DNA from 3 places in the Nitratireductor aquibiodomus genome. Region 1 is predicted to be linked to each of the others. Evidence: predicted binding sites of a transcription regulator. Region 1 holds the regulator's gene; each other region holds the start of a gene.
The links. The regulator PhoB, encoded in region 1, activates phosphate uptake and scavenging genes when phosphate is short. The targets are predictions, from matches to a motif close to TGTCATNNANCTGTCAT.
Positions count from the first base shown of each region.

Region 2: ugpB (sn-glycerol-3-phosphate ABC transporter substrate-binding protein UgpB) is a predicted target of PhoB. The motif match lies at 1,267-1,283, and genes of this name have one in related genera.
Region 3: BLW55_RS10610 (esterase-like activity of phytase family protein) is a predicted target of PhoB. The motif match lies at 1,185-1,201, and genes of this name have one in related genera.

Region 1 is NZ_FNSL01000001.1:2,071,182-2,073,447, forward strand. It holds gene BLW55_RS09830 (response regulator) at 1-38, shown strand, start outside; gene BLW55_RS09835 (DUF1328 domain-containing protein) at 171-338, shown strand; gene BLW55_RS09840 (hypothetical protein) at 429-755, shown strand; gene phoB (phosphate regulon transcriptional regulator PhoB) at 822-1,508, opposite strand; gene phoU (phosphate signaling complex protein PhoU) at 1,546-2,256, opposite strand.
Region 2 is NZ_FNSL01000002.1:284,204-286,469, reverse strand. It holds gene BLW55_RS20535 (phosphatidate cytidylyltransferase) at 1-491, opposite strand, end outside; gene BLW55_RS20530 (lysophospholipid acyltransferase family protein) at 491-1,129, opposite strand; gene ugpB (sn-glycerol-3-phosphate ABC transporter substrate-binding protein UgpB) at 1,344-2,266, shown strand, end outside.
Region 3 is NZ_FNSL01000001.1:2,235,296-2,237,561, forward strand. It holds gene BLW55_RS10600 (helix-turn-helix transcriptional regulator) at 1-124, shown strand, start outside; gene BLW55_RS10605 (DUF1013 domain-containing protein) at 332-1,045, opposite strand; gene BLW55_RS10610 (esterase-like activity of phytase family protein) at 1,274-2,266, shown strand, end outside.

The DNA of each region.
Region 1 (2,266 bases):
CGCTGTTCTTCGATCACCAGGCACGCGCCGCCGCCTGATTGAGTGCTGGCTTCACCGCTTGCTAAGGGCCGCCCTCCACGGGCGGCCTTTTATTTTGCCGGTTTTCTTTCGGCCGGGAACCAATCTCCGTGCGCAGGCGTTTAGCATCCATAACTAAACGGAGAGACAGCATGCTTTACTGGGCACTTATATTTCTGGTCGTGGCGCTCATCGCCGGCGCGCTCGGTTTTGGCGGGATTGCTGGTGCATCAGCGGGGATAGCGCAGATTCTGTTCTATATTTTCCTCGCTCTTCTTGCCATTTCCCTGATCATGGGACTGCTGAGGAGACGCGGCTAAACAAAGGGACGCAACGTAAACGAATGCGGCACCCGGCGAGGCGGACCATCCATGGCTTCCGCTTCGGGGAGACAGTGAAAGGAGAACGCCATGGAACACATCGCTGCGCTTCTTCTGATTGTCGGCTGCTCCGGCAACGTGGCCGAATGCCGCGAACTGCCCGCCCCCACGCCTGTCTATGAGACGTTCGAGGAGTGCGAGGCGGAAAGGCCTCTCTCGATGCGCGAGCTCGAAAATGAGGCTCCGCAGGTTATGGCGACATGTGTCTACGTTGATCCGGCGCTCGTCTACGACGACGCGGTTCTGGAATGGGACATTACGGACGACGGCAAGCTGACGGCCACCCTTGAGCCGGTGACGAGCTTTGCGGTTGCTCGGAACGAACATGGCAGGCCCGCGAGCACGCTTATGAAGTGACCGGACCGACTGCAACAGCATATGAAAACCCCGGCAACCGCGCCGGGGTTTTTGTGTCGGTCTGTCTCAGGCTTCACGGATAGCGTAGCCGGCGCCGCGAATGGTGCGGATCACGTCGGGAAGCCGGCCCTGATTCACGGCCTTGCGCAACCGGCCCACATGAACGTCAACCGTGCGCTCGTCGATATAGATCGTTTCACCCCAGACATTGTCGAGCAGCTGGCTGCGCGAGAAAACGCGGCCGGGATGCTGCATCATGAATTCCAGAAGGCGGAACTCTGTCGGTCCGAGACGGATCTCATTCTTGCGCCGGTAAACGCGGTGCGATTCCCGGTCGAGCACAATGTCGCCGACGGAGAGAACCGTTGACAGCACTTCCGGCTTGGCCCGGCGCAGGAGCGCGCGGACACGCGCCACGAACTCCGGCGTCGAAAAGGGCTTCACGAGATAATCGTCGGCCCCGGTGGAAAGTCCGCGCACGCGATCGCTTTCCTCACCGCGCGCGGTGAGCATGATGATCGGCAGGCGCTCGGTTTCCGGGCGCATGCGAAGCCGGCGACAAAGTTCGATACCCGACACAGCCGGGACCATCCAGTCCAGAACGAGCAGATCCGGAACATTTTCCTGCAGGCGCACCTCGGCTTCATCGCCGCGCGAAATCATCTCTACCTGATAACCCTCGGCCTCCAGATTGTATTTCAGCAGGACGCAGAGCGGTTCGTCGTCTTCAACGACCATGACCTTGGGGGCAATCATGGAAGGCATTCTCCTAGGGCATTGCTACGGCCGACTACGCATCCGCATCGACCGTCATCTGTGTTTCATCGAGCTTCGGCCGCTGGACCGGAAGCTGTTCCCCCGTCACCACATAATAGGCATTTTCGGCGATATTCGTCACGTGATCGCCGATGCGTTCGAGATTCTTGGCGCAGAACAGAAGATGCGTGCACGACGTTATGTTGCGCGGATCCTCCATCATGTAGGTCAGCAGTTCGCGAAACACCGACGTATACTGGATGTCGATCTTCTCATCCTCGTCGCGCAACCGGATCAGCGCTTCGGCATCGCGCTTCACATAGTGCTCGACCACCGCATTGACCTGATGCAGCACCAGACCTGCCATCGCATCGATGGAATGGGCGAGCGTGCGCGGCGTGGCGCTCTGCCCGACCGCGCTCACGCGCTTGGCGATGTTCTTGGCGAGATCGCCAATACGCTCCAGGTCGGCTGCCATGCGAATGGCGCCCACAACGCTGCGCAGATCCTGCGCCATCGGCTGGCGCTTGGCGATCAGCGTGATCGCGCGCTCGTCGAGATCGCGCTGCTTGGCATCCATGATCGTGTCGTCGGAGATGACACGCTGCGCGAGCGCAGTGTCGGAGTTGAGCAGGGCATTGGTTGAGGCGCGGGTCATCGCACCGGAGAGATCGCCCATATCGCGGATGAGGCGGTCGATCTCACCGAGTTCCTCATCGAAGGAGCTGACTGTGTGCTCGCCCATGATCTGGTTC
Region 2 (2,266 bases), on a different contig from region 1:
CAGAAAACGCAGATCATCAGCGCCCATTGCACTTCCGCGACCCGCACAAGGAAATGATCCGTGTCGCCCCGCAGTGCCGAGACGATGGGCATCAGGAGAAATGCGTAGACCGGTACGAGGATCGAATAGAGCCCATACCAGTCGATATAGACGAGATAGTATTGAAGCGGCAGCACGAGGAAGAAGGCGGAAGCGAGTGCCCAGTGATCACCGCGCCGCGTGTCGGTCAGCGTCACGAATTCGCGCAAGGCAGCGAAGGAGGCGAAGCCGAAGAGAAGGATCGCACCCATCCGGCCGAAGAGCAGCGCACCGCCCATCAGGATGATCATCACCCACCAGGCGTTTACCCGGTCGTTGAGGTTTTCGACGACGGCATTGGACCCGTCGGGTGAAAGCCTGCGCTGGAGGAGATGACCCACAAGCGAGGCGGCCACGAGAACGGCGGCAAGTCCGCCAAGCAGTTTCAGAAGATCGATCTGGTGCTCGGTCATCACGCGTTCCCTTGTTTGACGCCGGACAGGGATAAGAGCGCGTTGCGCGCGCGGGTGAGGAAAGCGTCCTTGGCTTCGTCTTTGCCGACACGCAACGGCGCACCGAAGGTAACCGTGCAGATAAGCGGCACGGGAACGAACTCTCCCTTGGGCATGACGCGGTTCAGATTGTCGATCCAGACCGGCACGAAATCCACGTCGGGCCGCGCTTTTGCGAGATGAAAGATTCCGCTCTTGAAAGGAAGAAGAGCGGCATCGGTTTCATTGCGCGTGCCTTCGGGAAAGATGATGAGGGAAGCGCCTCCATCGAGCGCGTCGGCCATCTGCCCTATGGGATCGCTTGCGCGCGTGTCGCGGTTCCTGTCGATCAGCACTGCATTGAATACGTCTCGGCCGATGAAACGGCGCGTGGGGGATTTCAGCCAGTAGTCTGCGCCGGCCACCGGTCGGGTTTGCCGGCGCATGCGGGCAGGCAGAACTGTCCACAGCAGGATAAAGTCTCCGTGGCTGACATGGTTGGCAAAATAGACCCGTTGCCGCGGGACAGGCTCAATGCCCTCCCAGTCGGCCCGCACGGCGGTGATGAAGCGTGCGAACAGCGTAATCGCACCCGCTGCCAGACGCGCTATGATTGCCATTGTCTCTCAAGCCCTGAACCGATTCGATTCCTGCCCTTGTATAGGACCGCCGTGAACAAGGCCAACCGCGTCAAAACATGGCCCCGGCATGAAATTTCTATAACGGAAAAGGTATGGACAATGCATTCTGCAGATGCTGTCATCCAACCGTAACAATAGCCGATCAATAGAGACCGGTCCTAAACCGGCGTTCGACGCTACAGGGAGATGAAACATGAAACTTCGCGCAATGCTTTCCGCAGCCACAGCGTTGACTGTGGCGCTTCCGGCAATGGTCGGCGTCGCACAGGCGCAGACCCAGGTCCAGTTCTGGCATGCCTTTACCGGTCGTCTTGGTGAACTTCTGGAAAAGCAGGTCTCTGACTTCAACGCCAGTCAGGATGACTATGAAGTCGTTGCCACGCTCAAAGGCAACTACTCGGAAGCCCTGAATGCCGGCATCGCCGCCTTCCGCGCCGGCGAGCAGCCGCACATACTGCAGGTGTTCGAGGTCGGCACGGCCACGATGATGGCTGCCAAGGGCGCGATCAAGCCGGTCTATGAAGTGATGGCCGAGGCCGAGGCCGAGTTCGACCCGAGCGCCTACCTTGCTCCGGTTGCCGGCTACTACACCAACACCGACGGCGAAATGCTGTCGCTGCCCTACAACTCCTCGACGCCCGTTCTTTACATCAACAAGAACGCGCTTGAGGAGGCCGGTCTCGATCCCGAGGCGAAGCCTGCTACCTGGCCGGAAGTTGAGGAAATCCTCGTCAAGCTCAAGGAAGCTGGCTCTGAATGCCCGCTCACCACAGCCTGGCAGTCATGGGTTCATCTCGAGAATCTGAGCGCCTATCACAACGCGCCCTTCGCCACCGAAGCCAACGGGTTTGCCGGCACCAACACCGAGCTCGCCTTCAATGGCGACCTGCAGGTGAAGCACATCGACAAGATGGGTGCGTGGGCGAAGGATGGCCTCTTCAGCTATTCGGGCCGCCGCAATGAGGGCGGTGCGCGTTTCCGCTCGGGCGAGTGCGCCATGTTCACCGAATCGTCGGCCGGTTACGCCGGCGTGAAGGCCGAGGCGGACTTCCCCTTCACCGTGACCAACCTGCCTTACTGGCCGGAGGCGGAAGGCGCGCCCTACAACACCATCAT
Region 3 (2,266 bases), 160 kb from region 1:
CCGCATCGCAACGATGAAACCGGCAGGTCGGACTTTCCGCCCCGAGCGCGGCAAGCAGCTTGCCGACTTCTACCGGCGCATGGAAATGCACGAAGCCATGATGGGCAGAGCCTGCGCGAGCTGAGGCGATGCTCCCCGGCAGCCGGGGAGCGATCTAAATCATTGATAGAGCATCGGAATAACCCGAAAACCGGATCCCACTTTTCGGTCCGATGCACTAGATCGCCGTGCGTCCATCCGGACGCACAAAGGACGATCTAATCTATTGATGGAGCATCGGAATAACCCGAAAACCGGATCCCACTTTTCGGTCCGATGCTCGATATTCAGATCAGGACCGCTCGTCCTCTTCCTCTTCGTCCGCATCGCTGGATTTCAGCGACGAGAGCTTGGCAAAGACCGCATCCGCGTCGAGTTCCTGCTCGTCGGAGGGCGTCTCGGACGGAGCCTGCTCACCGATCGGCAGATCCTCGGTCTCGGAAGCCGGGAGCAGGGTCTCGCCGGTGCTTTCCTGCGGCGGCAGGTATTTTGCCGCGCGCTGCACCTCCAGATCGAGATCGATCTGAGAGCAAAGGCCCAGAGTCACCGGGTCCATCGGCACGAGGTTTGCCGAATTCCAGTGCGTGCGCTCACGGATCGCCTCAATGGTCGATTTCGTGGTGCCGACAAGACGCGAGATCTGCGCATCCTTGAGCTCGGGATGATTGCGCACCAGCCAGAGAATGGCGTTGGGGCGATCCTGGCGCTTGGAAAGCGGCGTGTAGCGCGGGCCCTTGCGCTTGGTCTCGGGCACGCGAACCTTCGGCTCCGAAAGCCGCAGCTTGTGGTTCGGATTGCCTTCGCCAAGGGCGATCTCCTCGCGGGTGAGCTGTCCGGTCATAACCGGGTCCATGCCCTTGATGCCCTGTGCGGCATCACCATCGGCAATCGCCCCCACTTCGAGCGGGTGGAGTTTGCAGAATTCGGCGATCTGATCGAAGGTCAGTGCCGTGTTGTCGACCAGCCAGACGGCGGTGGCCTTGGGCATGAGAAGCGTGTTGGCCATGTGTCAAGAATCCTCTTCCTTCGCCCGCGTCCCTGGCGCGGGCGGTGGTCATAACCACCGATGTTGGGAAATATCGCCCGCGTTATAAACTGAAACGCCCCCCTGACGCAACAAATTGCGCGACACGGCAGATGGGGAGTGTCACCGAACCGTCATCGATGTGTCATCGGCCTGAAATCAAGGCTTCCGATTGTGCCGCTCCTATGGGTCTTGAGGGAGTTTTCAGACATGGGACGCCACGCAATCATTCTGGGCCTGCTGGCAAGCACGGCCGTCATTCTGCCCGCGCATGCGGACATGGCATTCAACCGCATCGCCACCTTCCCGGTGGCGGAGAACCTGCCGGCTGATGCCGATGTGACAACAGAAACCTCCTCGGAGATCATCGCACGCAGCGCTGATGGCAAGACGCTGATTTACTCCGACAGCCCGCTGGGCGGTGTGGGCTTCGTCGACATCGGCGATGCCAACGCTCCGAAAGCCAGCGGCATGCTCAGGCTGGACGGCGAGCCAACTTCGGTGGGCGTGGCGGGCCAGAAGGCCATCGCGGCGGTCAACACGTCCGAGAGCTACACCAGCCCTTCCGGCAATCTCGTGGTGATCGACATGGCGGCGAAGACCGCCGAGAAGTCCTGCGATCTGGGTGGCCAGCCGGATTCAGTGGCCGTCAGCAGTGACGGGCGTTTTCTCGCCGTCGCCATCGAGAACGAGCGCGACGAGGACCTAAACGACGGCGTGATTCCGCAGATGCCCGCCGGTGACCTGAAGGTCTTCAATCTCAACGACGGGGTGCCCGACTGCGGCAGCATGAAGACCGTCTCCCTGAGCGGCCTTGCAGAAATCGCACCGGAAGACCCCGAGCCGGAATTCGTTGATTTCAACGACGCCGGCGAGATCGTCGTCACCATGCAGGAAAACAATCACATCGCCGTGGTTGCAGCCGAGACCGGCGAGGTGACAGGCCATTTCTCCGCCGGTCAGATCAGCCTGGAAAACATCGACACGCTGGACAACGGCGCCATCGCTTTCGATCAGAATGTGCAGAACCTGAAGCGCGAACCGGACGCCGTGAAATGGCTGGACAGCGATCGATTCATCACCGCCAATGAAGGCGACTATGAGGGTGGATCGCGCAGTTTCACCATCTTCAGCAAGTCGGGCGACGTTCTGTTCGACAGCGGCAATGATCTTGAGTTCCGCGCTGCGGCTGCCGGCCACTAT